One region of the Pseudomonas petroselini genome, then DNA from elsewhere that is predicted to be linked to it. Evidence: predicted binding sites of a transcription regulator. Region 1 holds the regulator's gene; each other region holds the start of a gene.
What was found. Region 1 encodes FliA, which starts transcription of late flagellar genes. Its sites were predicted from a motif close to CTAAAGTTTNNNNNNNNNNNGCCGNTAA; they were not measured.
Positions count from the first base shown of each region.

Region 1 (5,148 bases):
TTGACTCCGAGCTGCCTGTGATCACCTTGGAACCAAGGTTGGAACAAATATTGCTCAATAGTATTCAGAAGGCAGGACAAGGCCAGGAAGAGGGCGTTCTGCTGGAGCCAAGCATGGCTGAGAAGCTGCAGCGTTCGTTGATCGACGCCGCACAGCGCCAGGAAATGCAGGGCCAACCGGTGATCCTGCTGGTGGCAGGCCCCGTCCGGGCGATGTTGTCGCGGTTTGGACGCCTGGCAGTACCGAATTTGCACGTTTTGGCTTATCAGGAAATTCCTGACAACAAGCAAGTGACTATCGTCGCGACAGTAGGGCCCAACGGCTGAGGGTAGTGGGTTATGCAAGTTAAGCGTTTTTTCGCCGCCGATATGCGTCAGGCCATGAAACTGGTTCGTGATGAGCTGGGCGCCGACGCCGCGATTATCGGAAACCGTCGTATTGCCGGCGGTGTCGAGCTGACGGCTGCCCTGGATTACACCCCCCAGGCCCTGGCGCCACGCGTGCCGAACATGGAGCTTGAAGACGAGCTGCGCAAGACCGCTTCGCGCATTGTCTCGGCCCAGGCTGAGCTGAGCATGCGGGGCGACAGCGATGCCACCACCAATCGCCAGTTGTTCGCCGGCTTGCCGTTGACCGCTGCCGAGCCGCTGGTCGAGCCCACCTTCAAAGAGCCGCCACGTCCGGCCGCGCCTGCCCCGGCTGCGGCTGTCGACCAGCGCGTGTTCGACTCGATGCGTTTTGAACTCAACGGCCTGCGCGAACTGCTCGAAGTGCAGCTTGGCTCGCTGGCCTGGACCCAATTGCAAGGCAGCAAGCCGCAACAGGCCAACCTGTGGCGCCGTCTGCAACGCATCGGTTTGTCCGGCCCGTTGTCCCGCGACCTGCTGGCGCTGACCACCGAAATCGAAGAACCCCGCCAGGCCTGGCGCATGTTGCTGGCCCACTTGGCGCGCATGATTGCCACCCCGGAAATCGAACCCCTGGAAGAGGGCGGTGTGATTGCCATGGTCGGCCCAGCCGGCATGGGCAAGACCACCACCCTGGCCAAGCTGGCCGCACGCTATGTGCTCAAGTACGGCGCGCAGAATATCGCGCTGGTGAGCATGGACAGCTACCGCATTGGCGCCCAGGAACAGCTCAAGACCCTGGGCCGGATCCTCAACGTATCGGTGACCCATGTCGACCCGGGCCAGTCCTTGGCCAACGCCCTCGACCCGCTGCTGCGCAAGCGCGTGGTGCTGATCGATACCGCCGGCCTGCAAGCCAGCGACCCGGCGTTGCGCATGCAACTGGAAAGCCTGGCCGGTCGCGGCATCAAGTCGAAAAATTACCTGGTGCTTGCAACCACCAGCCAGAAACAAGTTCTTACCGCTGCGTACCACAGTTACAAGCGTTGTGGTCTGGCCGGTTGCATCCTCACCAAGCTCGACGAAACCGCGAGCCTGGGCGAGGTGCTGAGCCTGGCCATCAGTCATGAATTGCCGGTCGCCTACCTGACCGACGGACCGCGGATCCCGGATGATCTGCATCTGCCGCGCCGTCATCAGTTGGTCAGCCGCGCAGTCAGCGTGCAAATGCAAGAAGAGCCTAGCGAGGAAGCGATGGCCGATATGTTCGCCGACCTTTACCACAGCCCGGCAAAACGGGTGGGTTGAGTCAGGATGAACACCGTGAAATGTACCTACATCGATGGTCTGCAAGCGATTCACGCGGCCAAGCCATGTAGCCTGCGTCTAAGCAAGACAAGGTAAAGAAATAAAATGGGCAGCATGCATCCCGTACAGGTGATCGCGGTGACCGGCGGCAAAGGTGGCGTCGGGAAAACTAACGTGTCAGTGAATTTGTCCCTGGCCCTGGCAGAGCTTGGCCGTCGCGTCATGCTGCTGGATGCTGACCTGGGGCTGGCGAACGTCGACGTTCTGCTGGGGCTGACGCCCAAACACACCCTTGCCGATGTGATCGAGGGCCGCTGTGAGCTGCGCGATGTGCTGCTGCAGGGCCCCGGCGGCATCCGCATCGTGCCTGCCGCCTCCGGCACCCAGAGCATGGTGCACCTGAGCCCGGCACAGCATGCCGGGCTGATCCAGGCCTTCAGTGATATCGGCGACAACCTCGACGTGCTGGTGATTGACACCGCGGCCGGGATCGGCGAGTCCGTGGTCAGCTTCGTGCGCGCCGCGCAGGAAGTATTGCTGGTGGTCTGCGACGAACCCACCTCGATCACCGACGCCTACGCCCTGATCAAACTGCTTAATCGTGACTACGGCATGAACCGCTTCCGCGTCCTGGCCAACATGGCCCAGAGCCCGCAGGAAGGGCGCAACCTGTTCGCCAAGTTGACCAAGGTCACGGATCGCTTCCTCGATGTCGCCTTACAATACGTCGGCGCAGTTCCCTACGACGAGTGTGTGCGCAAGGCTGTGCAAAAGCAGCGTGCAGTCTACGAAGCGTTCCCTCGTTCCAAATGCGCATTGGCGTTCAAGGCTATTGCCCAGAAGGTCGATACCTGGCCGTTGCCCGCCAACCCTCGGGGGCATCTGGAGTTTTTCGTCGAGCGATTGGTGCATCAGACGAGCGCAGGACCCGTGCTATGACAGCGAACGGCTATAACGCTTACAAAAAGTCGGCCCGTGACAGCCAGGGTGAGTTGATCGAGCGCTACGCGCCACTGGTCAAGCGCATCGCCTATCACTTGCTGGCACGCCTGCCCGCCAGCGTGCAGGTCGAAGACCTGATCCAGGCGGGCATGATCGGTTTGCTCGAAGTGTCGACCAAATACGATGCGAGCAAGGGGGCGAGCTTCGAGACGTATGCGGGGATCCGTATCCGTGGCGCGATGCTCGACGAGGTGCGTAAAGGTGACTGGGCGCCACGCTCGGTGCATCGCAATACGCGCATGGTCAGTGACGCAATTCGCGCAATTGAAGCAAAAACCGGTCGCGACGCTAAAGATCACGAAGTTGCGGCCGAACTCCAATTGAGTCTCGACGATTATTACGGGATTTTGAACGATACCTTGGGCAGCCGCCTGTTCAGTTTCGACGACCTCTTGCAGGACGGCGAGCACGAAGGGCTGCACGAGGACGGCGCGAGTGCTCATATGGAGCCGTCGCGTGACCTGGAAGATGAACGCTTCCAGGGTGCGCTGGCGGACGCGATTGCCAATTTGCCGGAGCGTGAGCGGTTGGTGTTGGCGCTGTACTACGACGAAGAGCTGAACCTCAAGGAAATCGGTGAGGTCCTGGGGGTCAGCGAATCGCGGGTCAGCCAGTTGCACAGCCAGTGCGCAGCCCGCTTGCGGGGGCGTTTGGGAGAGTGGCGAGCGCGCTGACAGGCAGTGTGGGGACACTGCAGACGATACCGCGAGGGCAGCTAGCCTTCGCGGGTTCGACCCGTGGTGCCCGAGGCGTCCTTTTTGTGTAATGCCTGTTGATTGAAATGGCGCGTCCAGGTGCTGGGCGCGTTTAAGACTGCTTGGAGGTCGAATTGGACAAGAACATGAAAATCCTCATCGTTGATGACTTTTCAACGATGCGGCGGATCATAAAAAACCTGTTGCGTGACCTTGGGTTCACTAACACGGTCGAGGCGGATGACGGCATTACGGCGATTCCGATCCTCAACAGCGGGAGCATCGACTTTCTGGTAACGGACTGGAACATGCCGGGCATGACCGGTATCGACTTGCTGCGCCACGTGCGCGCTGACGAAAAACTACGCAGCCTTCCCGTGCTGATGGTGACCGCCGAAGCCAAGCGTGAACAGATCATCGAAGCCGCCCAAGCCGGGGTTAACGGTTACGTGGTCAAGCCATTCACTGCATTGGCCTTGAAAGAGAAGATCGAAAAAATCTTCGAACGCATCGGTCATTGATGCTGCCACGGGGGAGCTATGGACCATAACGAATCATCGCAGGCCGAGTTTGAGTCGACCCTGAAAAAACATGCTCGCGAGCTGGTCGACAGCCTTGAAAAAGGCCACTTTGGCGACGCAGTACAACTTATCCATCAGCTCAACCAGACCCGTGACCGCGGCCTGTATCAGGAAGTGGGCAAGCTCACGCGCGAGCTGCACAGTGCGATCGTCAATTTCCAGATTGACCCGCATATGCCCCAGGCCGAAGAGATCTCGCAGATCACCGATGCCACCGAACGCCTGTCCTATGTGGTCAGGCTGACTGAGGCGGCGGCCAACCGCACCATGGACCTGGTGGAAAACGCCACGCCTCTGGTCAACGGCATGGCCACCGAGGCCCAGGCCTTGAGCCACGACTGGGGCCGCTTCATGCGCCGCGAAGTCGGGGCTGAAGAGTTTCGTGAGTTGGCGCGTCGGGTCGACGGGTTCTTGTCACGCAGCGAGCAGGAAAACCGCACGGTTTCCAGCAACCTCAACGACATTCTGCTGGCCCAGGATTACCAGGACCTCACCGGTCAGGTGATCAAGCGTGTGACCCAATTGGTCACCGAAGTGGAAAGCAACTTGCTCAAATTGGTGCTTATGGCAGGCCAGGTTGATCGTTTCGCCGGCATTGAACATGACCGCGAAGCGATCCTCTCGGAAAAAGATCCACAAAAACATCTCGCCAAGGGTGAAGGTCCGCAGATTCATGCCGATAAACGTGAAGACGTTATGTCAGGTCAGGATGACGTAGATGACCTGTTATCCAGTTTAGGCTTCTAAGGAGCACACCCATGAGCTTCGGCGCCGATGAAGAGATCCTTCAGGATTTCCTTGTAGAGGCCGGCGAAATTTTAGAGCAACTGTCCGAACAACTGGTCGAGCTGGAAAGCCGCCCGGATGATGCGAACCTGCTCAATGCAATTTTTCGCGGTTTTCATACTGTAAAAGGGGGCGCCGGCTTCCTCCAGCTCCATGAGCTGGTGGAGTGCTGCCACATCGCCGAGAACGTGTTCGACATCCTGCGCAAGGGTGAGCGTCACGTTGATTCGGAGTTGATGGACGTGATTCTCGAAGCACTCGATGCGGTCAACGGCATGTTCAGCGAAGTGCGCGAACGTGCCCCGATCACCGCAGCCACCCCGGAACTGCTGGCCGCCCTGGCGCGCTATGCCGAGCCTGCCGACCTGTCGGCTGCGCCGGTGGCTGAAGCGGCGCCGGAACCTGTGGCAGAGCCCGAAGCGGATGTGA
Region 1 covers NZ_CP173614.1:5,741,574-5,746,721, reverse strand. The annotation lists gene flhA (flagellar biosynthesis protein FlhA) at 1-326, shown strand, start outside; gene flhF (flagellar biosynthesis protein FlhF) at 339-1,655, shown strand; gene fleN (flagellar synthesis regulator FleN) at 1,761-2,594, shown strand; gene fliA (RNA polymerase sigma factor FliA) at 2,591-3,331, shown strand; gene ACI512_RS26420 (chemotaxis response regulator CheY) at 3,499-3,873, shown strand; gene ACI512_RS26415 (protein phosphatase CheZ) at 3,892-4,680, shown strand; gene ACI512_RS26410 (chemotaxis protein CheA) at 4,692-5,148, shown strand, end outside.

Region 2 (5,148 bases), 1.2 Mb from region 1:
AAACCTGATTATCGTGCGTGACCCCCTGGCGTCCAAACGGGCAGGCCCGTACCACATCCAACTGGTAAAGAACTTCGCGGTCATTGAACACAACTCGGCGCCCGACAGCCTGGATTACTTGACGGGGAAGTACCGTAAGCAGCCATGACTTGAAACCGGCTGATTGGCCTAAAGCGTTGCACCGTCGAGCGTTGCTTCTCAACGGTGCTCACTGTCAGCGATTGAACCGCTCGACCAACGCATATTGGGTGGCCGCGGTATTCGTCAGCTCCTTGCTCAAGTCCGTGGATTGATGGGCTTGCATCGAGGTCTGGTCGGCCAGTTCGGCGATGGTGGTGATGTTGCGGCTGATCTCCTCGGCGACCGCGCTTTGCTCTTCGGTGGCGGCGGCGATCTGGGTGGTCATTTCGGTGATATGGGACACGGCCTCGCTGATGCCTACCAGCGCCTGGTCGGCCTCCATCACCCAGGCCACGCCTTCCTGGGCCTGGCGTTGGCCGTGCTCCATGCTTTGCACCGCGTTGTTTGAAGACGCCTGCAGCTGGGTAATCAGCGCGTGGATCTGGGTGGTGGACTGGGACGTACGCTGTGCCAGTTGGCGCACTTCGTCGGCGACCACGGCAAAACCACGGCCTTGCTCGCCGGCCCGTGCGGCTTCGATGGCGGCGTTCAGGGCCAGCAAGTTGGTCTGGTCGGCAATGCCCTTGATCACATCCACTACGCTGCCGATTTCGTCACTGTCCTTGGCCAATCGCGCCACGGTGGCTCCAGTTTCGCCGACCACTGCGGACAGGCGTTCGATGGCTTCGCGGGTATCACGCGCCACTTCACGGCCGCGCCCAGTCAGTACGTTGGCTTGCTGAGTGGCGTCGGCGGTACGTTGAACGTGGCTGGCGACTTCCTGGGTGGTAGCGGCCATCTGGTTGACCGCGGCCGAGACCTGTTCGGTTTCGACGCGCTGGCGGTCCAGACCCTTGGAGCTGGCGGTGGCCAGCTGATCGGATTGCCCGGCCAGGGCGCTCAACTGTTCGGCACTGTCCTGCAGGCGGGTGAGGCAGGTTTTCAGGCGCGCGTCCTGGCTGAGGAACGCGGTTTCCAGACGGGCCTGTGGGCCGCGTGCATCGCTGTACATCTGCGCGATCAAGGCATCCGACGTCGAAGGCTCCACACCTTGCAACAGACGCAACGTGCTGCCTTGGCGCCAGCGCGAGCAGAGCACACCCACCGGCACGGCGACCGCAACAGCCACCGCGATGGCGATGGGTGCACTGAGGAATAACCCCGCGACGCTGCCGGCCAATCCGGTCGCCACGTACGGCACGCAACTGATCGCGGCCGGCAGCCAGGCATCCAGGCGCGGTACGCCCGGCTTGCCCTGGCTGATGCGTTGGTACAGGGCCTGGGCACGGCGGATTTCATCGGCAGTGGGCTTGACCCGCACCGACTCGTAACCCACCACCTTGCTGCCCTCGAAGATCGGCGTGACATAGGCGTTGACCCAATAGTGGTCGCCATTTTTCGAGCGGTTCTTGACGATGCCCATCCAGGGCAGGCCTTGTTTGAGCGCACCCCACATGTGCGCAAACACCGCGGGCGGCACATCCGGGTGACGTACGATATTCTGCGGGGCGCCGATCAGGTCGGCGCGTTCAAAGCCACTGATCTCGACAAAGGCGTCGTTGCAGTAAGTGATGACACCTCGGACATCTGTGGCGGAGATGAGTTTTTGCGAAGGCGCGAGGGAAATCTCACGCTGTGTTACGGGCTGGTTATTGCGCATTTCGACTACTCCCTGATTGCCCTCAGTTCATCGGCGCCACCTGCAAAAAAGTTAATCCACATGGGTCAATTGGCCCGCCACTGGTCAAAAGCCTGAAACTTCCCGATGAAAAACCTCATAATGGCGGCCATTTTTGTTTAGTCCGTTATTCTGGTGTGCCCCCATGGAAATCAAGGTCAACTTTCTCGACAACCTCCGACTTGAAGCCAAGTTCGATGACTTCACGGTGATTGCCGACCAGCCGATTCGCTATAAAGGCGACGGCTCGGCACCGGGGCCGTTCGATTACTTCCTGGCGTCGTCGGCCTTGTGCGCGGCGTACTTCGTGAAGTTGTATTGCCAGACGCGCAATATCCCCACCGACAATATTCGCCTGTCGCAGAACAACATCGTCGACCCGGAAAACCGCTATAACCAGATCTTCAAGATTCAGGTCGAGTTGCCGGCGGACATCTCCGACAAGGACCGCCAGGGCATCCTGCGTTCCATCGACCGTTGCACGGTCAAAAAAGTGGTGCAGGCCGGGCCGGCGTTCGTCATCGAGGAAGTCGAGAACCTGGACGCCGATGCCCAGGCCTTGTTGATGCCCGGTTCGACCTCCGACGGCGGCACCTACATCGCCGGCAAAGACCTGCCACTGGAGCAGACCATCGCCAACATGTCCGGCATTCTGGCCGGACTGGGCATGAAGATCGAGATCGCTTCGTGGCGCAATATCGTGCCTAACGTGTGGTCGCTGCATATCCGAGATGCGCACTCGCCGATGTGCTTCACCAACGGCAAGGGCGCGACCAAAGAGGGCGCCTTGGCGTCGGCACTGGGCGAGTTCATCGAGCGGCTTAACTGCAACTTCTTCTACAACGACCAGTTCTGGGGTGAAGAACTGGCGAATGCGCCGTTCGTGCATTACCCGGATGAGCGCTGGTTCCAGCCGGGCCCCAACGACGAACTGCCCAAGGAAATCCTCGACGCCTACTGCCTGAAGGTCTACAACCGCGAAGGCGAGCTGCGCGGTTCGCACCTGTTCGACACCAACTCCGGCAATGAGGAACGCGGCATCGTTTCGCTGCCGTTCGTGCGCCAGTCGGACGGTGAGGTGGTGTACTTCCCGTCCAACCTGATCGAAAACCTCTACCTCAGCAATGGCATGAGCGCGGGGAACACCCTGGCCGAAGCCCAGGTGCAGTGCCTGTCGGAGATCTTCGAGCGCGCCGTGAAGCGTGAAATCATCGAAGGCGAATTCGCCTTGCCGGACGTACCGGCCGAGGTGCTGGCCAAGTACCCAGGCATCCTCGCCGGTATCCAGGGCCTGGAAGCCCAGGGTTTCCCTGTCTTGGTGAAAGACGCGTCCCTGGGCGGTGAATTCCCGGTGATGTGCGTGACCCTGATGAACCCGCGTACCGGCGGCGTATTCGCCTCCTTCGGCGCGCACCCAAGCCTGGAAGTGGCGCTGGAACGCAGCCTTACCGAACTGCTGCAAGGCCGCAGTTTCGAAGGCCTGAACGACTTGCCGCAGCCGACCTTCGAAGGCCAGGCGGTGACCGAACCGAACAACTTCGTCGAGCACTTCATCGACTCCAGCGGCGTGGTGTCGTGGCGCTTCTTCAGCGCCCAGTCGGACTACGAATTCGTCGAGTGGGACTTCACGGGCGCAGGCGAAGACTCGAATGCCCAGGAGGCCGCGACCCTGTTCGGTATCCTTGAAGGCATGGGTAAAGAATCCTACATGGCGGTGTACGAACACCTCGGCGCTACCGCGTGCCGCATCCTGGTGCCGGACTACTCGGAAATCTACCCGGTGGATGACCTGATCTGGGACAACACCAACAAGGCGCTGTTCTTCCGCGAGGACATCCTCAACCTGCACAGCCTCAACGAGGAGGCGTTGCAGGCGTTGGTCGAGCGCCTGATAGAGAGCGAGCTGGACGACTACACCGATATCACCACCCTGATCGGCATCGAGTTCGACGACAACACCGCCTGGGGCCAACTGACCATCCTGGAATTGAAGCTGCTGATCTTCCTGGCCTTGCAGCAATATGAAGAGGCCAAGGAGTGTGTGGAGATGTTCCTGCAGTACAACGACAACACCGCCGAGCGTGGCCTGTTTTACCAGGCAATGAATGCGGTGCTGGAGATGGAACTGGACGACGACCTGGACCTGGCGGATTACGAAGCTAACTTCCGCCGCATGTTCGGCGATGAGCGGATGGATGCTGTGGTTGGTTCGGTGAACGGCGATGTGCGCTTCCATGGCCTGACGCCGACCAGCATGAAGCTGGAGGGGTTGGACCGGCATCAACGTTTGATCGAGAGCTACAAGAAGCTGCATGCGGCACGTGCCACCATCACCACCGGCTGATACTTGGCCCTGCAGGAGCTGGCTTGTTGTGGTGAGCGGCTGTTGTAGGTGGGAGGGCTTGTGTGTGTGGTGATCGGCTGTTTTAGGTGATCGGGCTCTTGGAGTGGTGAGCGGGCTCTTGTGGTGAGCGGGCTTGCCCCGCGCTGGCCTGCGAAGCAGGCCTAACACCCTCCGCGCCGATATAACTTGAAATACGCAGTCGGCCCATGGGGCTGCTGCGCAGCCCAGCGCGGGGCAAGCCTGCTCACCACAAGAGCACCACAAGAGCGCGCTCACCACACAAACCAATCCAACCTGTTTAGATGCCTGCCAACGCCTGCGCCAGGTCGGCGCGCAGGTCTTCCACATCCTCAACCCCCACCGACAACCGCACCAACCCATCGCCAATCCCCAACTGCGCCCGCGTGGCCGCCGGGATGCTCGCATGGGTCATGATCGCTGGGTGCTCGATCAGGCTTTCCACGCCGCCGAGGCTTTCGGCCAGGGCGAAGATCTTGACGTTTTCCAGGAAGCGCGTGGCGCCGGCCAGGTCGCTGTTCAGGTCAATCGAGATCATTCCGCCAAAGCCGCGCATCTGTTGGCGCGCCAGTGCGTGCTGCGGGTGGGACGTGAGGCCTGGGTAGTAAACCCGCGCCACTTGCGGTTGCTGCTCCAGCCAGGTGGCCAGGTCGAGGGCGTTGCTGCAATGGCGCTCCATGCGCAGCGCCAGGGTTTTCACGCCGCGCAGGGTGAGGAAGGCATCGAAGGGGCCGGCGATGGCGCCGATCGAGTTCTGCAGGAAACCCAGGCGTTCGGCCAGTTCGGGGTTATCGCCGACAATGGCAATACCGCCGATCACATCGGAGTGGCCGTTGAGGTACTTGGTCGTAGAGTGCACCACCACGTCAAAACCCAGCTCCAGCGGGCGCTGGATCCACGGGCTGGCGAAGGTGTTGTCGGCCACACAGATAATGCCTCGATTGCGGCAGATGCGGGCAATGGCGCTGAGGTCAGTGAGACTCAGCAG
Region 2 covers NZ_CP173614.1:4,518,320-4,523,467, reverse strand. The annotation lists gene ACI512_RS20745 (XAC2610-related protein) at 1-148, shown strand, start outside; gene ACI512_RS20740 (methyl-accepting chemotaxis protein) at 215-1,720, opposite strand; gene ACI512_RS20735 (OsmC domain/YcaO domain-containing protein) at 1,944-4,142, shown strand; gene ACI512_RS20730 (cystathionine gamma-synthase) at 4,441-5,148, opposite strand, start outside.
Region 2: the regulator FliA is predicted to act here: its motif matches at 1,808-1,835, upstream of ACI512_RS20740 (methyl-accepting chemotaxis protein).

Region 3 (5,148 bases), 2.7 Mb from region 1:
GGCCTCCCGGATCACGCCATCCTTTTGCGCTTGGAGCGCAATCTCCTGCCAGTTGCGCACCATCACCTTGCGAAAATCGCTGCCGGCATAGGAGTTGCTGAAGGCAATGCTATGACTTGCGGTTGAGTCGCCGGCGGCCTGGGCTGGGTTGGCAACCACCATCACCAGCCCGGTCACGCAGCCGGCGAAGCGCCATAAGCTTCTGTGGATTGATTTAGCGTTCATGCTGTTCTCCATCGTGCATGGGATTTACCAAAAAGTAATCCACCAGCACCCGGCGACAGCCTGGATCGACTGCTTGGTCTGGTTGGAGCAGTCGCTCATAGTCGGGAAGGCGCTTGCCTCTCTGGTTGCTCCTGGGATTGCACGCCATCGACGCTCAAACCTATGCGAACATCGCGGGCGAAACTGATGAGGCAGAATGGGTCGCAGCAAGCCCAGATCACGGCAGTGCCGACGAAAGCCACTGCGATAATGCCTGCACTGGCATGAGCATAGTATCAAAGTGCCCTATTCGCGCGCGGCCATGGCGGGTTTCGGCCCACTGAGCGTCCCACAAGGTAACACCGACGACGACACTTGGGTGGGGGGGCGCGGTGAAAGCCAAAGAAGAGGTTTCCTTGGGCGAAAAAAATGGACCTCGGGTTTAGCAAGGCCACTCAAACGAGTGTCCTCACCTGAGCCTACGATTTCAGGTTCTTAACGCTGGCAAACGTCAACTCCCCCCGTGCCTGCTCCAAGGTGTTCATCGGCATGGACACCGGCACGACCTGAAGGATCGGTTTCAACACGCTGGCTCGCTCGCTGGACGTCACCAGACGCTCATCACTGGGCGGCACGCCAAAGTACTCCCGATAGCATTTGGAGAAGTGCGGCGTGGACACAAACCCACAGAGCAAGGCCAGTTCCACGATCGAGATGGGCGTTTGCTTGAGCAACTGGCGCGCGCGAATCAGCCGCAACCGAAGGTAGTACCGCGAGGGTGAACAGTGCAGATACTTCTGGAACATTCGCTCAAGCTGTCGGCGCGACAAGGCCACATACTCCGCCAGTTGATCCAGGTTGATCGGCTCTTCCAGGTTGGCCTCCATCAGCGTGACGACTTCCTGTAACTTCGGTTGCTGGGTGCCCAACATATGCTTGAGCGGCACGCGCTGGTGGTCTTGCTCATTGCGCATGCGCTCGTACACAAACATGTCCGAAATCGCCGCCGACAGCTCGTGACCATGATCATGACCAATCAGATGCAGCATCATATCCATCGGCGCGGTGCCCCCCCGAGCTGGTGAGGCGATCCCTGTCGAGGGTGAACACGCTGGCACTGAGGGTCACCCGTGGGAAGGCTTCCTGCATGGCCGCCAACCACTCCCAATGCACACTGCATTCAAATCCATCGAGCAACCCCGCGCGAGCCAACACCCAACTGCCGGTACAAATACCGCCCAGGCGCGTCGAATAACGCGCCTGGGTGCGCAGCCACTTCACGAGCTCGCCGGTCACCGTGTTCTGAATGCTCGTACCGCCGCACACCAACACGATATCGGCAGCGGGCGCACTGCCTGCCGAACAGTCAGGTGTGATGGGCATGCCATCGCTGGCCCATACGGGATTACCGTCGACACTTGCGGTGTGCCAACGATAAAGCTCCTGACCCGACAGCTGGTTGGCCATGCGTAGCGGCTCGACCGCAGACGCCAAGGAGATCAGGGTGAACTGGTCCAGCAGCAAGAAAACCAGACGGGTAACAGGCCGGGTGTTCATGGGCGCGAAGCGACGGGCATCGGCTTCTGCGCGCTGTCGGGTTGCCGTGCCGTGATGACGCCGACCAGGGAAATCAACAACGCCAACCCGATGGTCGAAGACACCTCAAAGCGATGCTCAGGCGTCAACAGCATCACCGCCAATGCGGTGCAAATGAAGGCGATGACCAACCAGGTCAACCAGGGAAACAGCCACATTTTGAACGTCAGCGTGACGTTGCGGCGTTGCAGGACCTTGCGCATGCGCAGTTGTGAAACCGCGATCACCAGGTACACCAGCAAGGCGATGGCACCCGAGCTGGCCAGTAGAAACTGGAACAGCCCCGCGGGCATGAAGTAACTGAGCAAGGTCACGCCAGCCCCCAGTACCGTACTGGCGATGACTGCGGCCCTTGGCACGCTCGCTGCCGATGTCTTTTTCATCAGCGTGGGCGCATCGCCCCGCTTGCCCAGGGAATACAGCATGCGCGACGCAATGTAGATGGACGAGTTCATGCAACTGGCCACGGCGATCAGCACCACCACGTCCACCAGTAGCTTGGCATGGGGAATGTTCATCAACTCCAGTGCGCGCTGATAAGAACCGACCGACGCCAACAGCGGGTCATTCCAAGGCACAACGGAAATAACCACAAAGATCGACAGCACGTAAAACACCCCGATGCGCCACATCACCGAACGCGTGGCCCGGGCGATATTCTGCGCCGGGTTATTGGACTCTGCGGCCGCAATGGTGACGGCTTCCGTGCCGATAAAGCTGAACATGATGGTAATGAATGCCCCGACCACCGCAGACAAGCCATTCGGTGCGAACCCGCCGTGCTCTTCCATCAGTCGACTCAAGCCGCTGGCCTCGCGCTCCGGGATCCAGCCCATCAATACCGCGCCCCCCAGGCCGATGAAACCAATGATCGCCACCACCTTGGCCATGGCAAACCAGAACTCGAATTCGCCGTACTTGGAGACGCTGAACAAATTGGTGACCACCAACAAAAAGATCGACAACAAGGCAAACAGCCAAGCGTCGATCTGCGGGAACCACTGGTTCAGGATATGCCCGGCAGCCAGCGCTTCGATGGGAATCACCAGCACCCAGAACCACCAGTACAGCCAGCCGATCGTAAACCCGGCCCAGCGCCCGATGGCTTGGTCGGCGTAGGTTGAGAAAGAGCCGGTGTCCGGGTTGGCCACCGCCATCTCCCCCAACATACGCATGACCAGCACCACCAACAGTCCGGAAAACAGATACGCCAGCATCACGGCCGGCCCCGCCGCCGCAATGGCATGCCCGGAGCCGACAAACAATCCCGCACCGATAATGCCTGCGATGGAGAGCATGGTGACATGACGCGGCTTGAAGCCCTGCGCCAGTTGGCCGTTTGAATCCTTGGAACTCAGGCTATTCATCGTTGTTTTTATTCTCTGTGATCAACGCCAGGACGCACTGACTGAAGGGTCAGGTGATCATCTTTTTTTAATGACGGGTCACAGTACGCGGCATTCCCGCCGCGAAAATAGCCTCATAGCGGCACACAAGCGCCTGATATCGACATGGGCCAAAGCGGCTCATCCGCCTTGCAGAGCCCCGCTCGCCCCCCCAATCCTCAAGCTGCGGGAAGCCCAACCCAACAGAATGGGCCAGGTTCAGGAGACTTGGGATGCCTCGCCCAAGCGGTGATGCGGTGAAGCTGAACCGGCCCGCCGAGAAAATCAGGATCGTAGGCCCCATGGAAGTAAACGTCTGGCAAATTAACTGAGTCGGTATTCAATCTAACAGCGAAGCGTTCTTGAGCAGATCGGATAGCCAAGGCTGCCTGATTAAGTTTATTTACGTCGGGTCGATAGTCTAGATACCTAGATCATTCCCTCGTAGTCAGGAAGCTCATATGCACCTAAGAAACCTCAACGTAGCTCCACGAGCCTCCTTGTTTTTCGCGTCGATTATTGTATTGGTCTTTGTGCTCGGCGCAGTCGCCGCCTTGCAGATGGGAAAGCTACGGGACGCCGAAAAAGACGTCGAAACCAATTGGCTTCCAAGTATCCGACAAACGGCGTTGATGAATGTCGGCGTAATGCGGCTCAGACTTGAAACCCAGCGCGCACTTGCTGACCCTCAAACACTTCAATCGACCGTCGCGTCCTTCGCAGGCTACCGGAAGGCTTTCACGGATGCGGTGCTCAATTATGAACCTCTGATCGCTAGCAACGAGGAACGCACGCGTTATCTAGTGGTGAGAGCGTCCGCCGATGCGTACACCAAACAGTTGGATATCCTTGAACCATTGATGGCGCGCGGTGACATACCTGCCGCCGTCAACTTAGTGAGTACAGGTATCCGGCCGTTGACGAATAGGATGGAGGGTGAGATCAAAGCCCTGACTGACTACAACAACAATGGCGCAACAGAGGCTGGGCAATACGCTACCAATACTTACTCCGACGGTATCTGGGTAATCATTGGCCTTATCTCAGTTGTCGTAGTCCTGACTGTTGCGTTGGCAACACTCCTGACCAAGAGTATTACGAGCCCGATCGGCGCCGCGCTATCGGTGGCCGAACGTATTGCAGGCAGTGATCTTTCCAAAGAAGTGCAAGTCAGCGGGAAGGATGAAGCCGGACGTCTGTTAACAGCGCTGGCCCAGATGCAAGAGAACCTTCGCAGAACCATCATGCAAATCGGCGACTCATCGACACAGCTGGCCTCAGCCGCAGAGGAAATGACAGCAGTCACTGAGGAATCCAGTCGAGGTCTCATCTCCCAAAATGATGAGGTCAACCAAGCTGCCACTGCGGTAACTGAGATGAGTGCGGCGGTTGATGAGGTGGCCCGTAATGCGGAGTCGGCCTCGGAAGAGTCACGTCGCACCCAGGGCTTTACTGAGACCGGTTTGGAGCGAGTCTCTCAAACGTTGAAGTCGATTCAAAAACTCAGCGGCAATGTTGAAGCCACGAGTGACAAGATTCAGGTTTTGTCAGAGCGAGCTCAAAGCATCAACAAAGTCGTCGAAGTGATTCGTGCAATCGCTGAGCAAACTAACCTCCTGGCGTTGAACGCAGCGATTGAAGCTGCCAGGGCTGGTGAGCAAGGCCGCGGTTTTGCAGTCGTTGCTGACGAGGTCCGAGCGTTGGCGCACAGAACGCAGTCTTCCACTCAAGAGATCGAACAGATGATCTCTGCAATGCAGAGCGATTCAGCTGAAGCAGTGGAAGCCATGAGTAAAAGCAAAGAGCTGGCAACCCAATCCCTCGATGTGGCACAGGAGGCCAGCAGTTCGCTGGATCAAATCGCCAAGGCTATCACGCAGATTAATGAGCGAAATATGTTGATCGCAACCGCGTCTGAAGAACAAGCCCACGTTGCCCGGGAAGTTGATCGTAATCTCGTGAG
Region 3 covers NZ_CP173614.1:3,047,023-3,052,170, reverse strand. The annotation lists gene ACI512_RS14365 (ABC transporter substrate-binding protein) at 1-225, opposite strand, end outside; partial or broken gene ACI512_RS14360 (GlxA family transcriptional regulator) at 684-1,761, opposite strand; gene gabP (GABA permease) at 1,758-3,167, opposite strand; gene ACI512_RS14350 (methyl-accepting chemotaxis protein) at 3,647-5,148, shown strand, end outside.
Region 3: the regulator FliA is predicted to act here: its motif matches at 3,578-3,605, upstream of ACI512_RS14350 (methyl-accepting chemotaxis protein).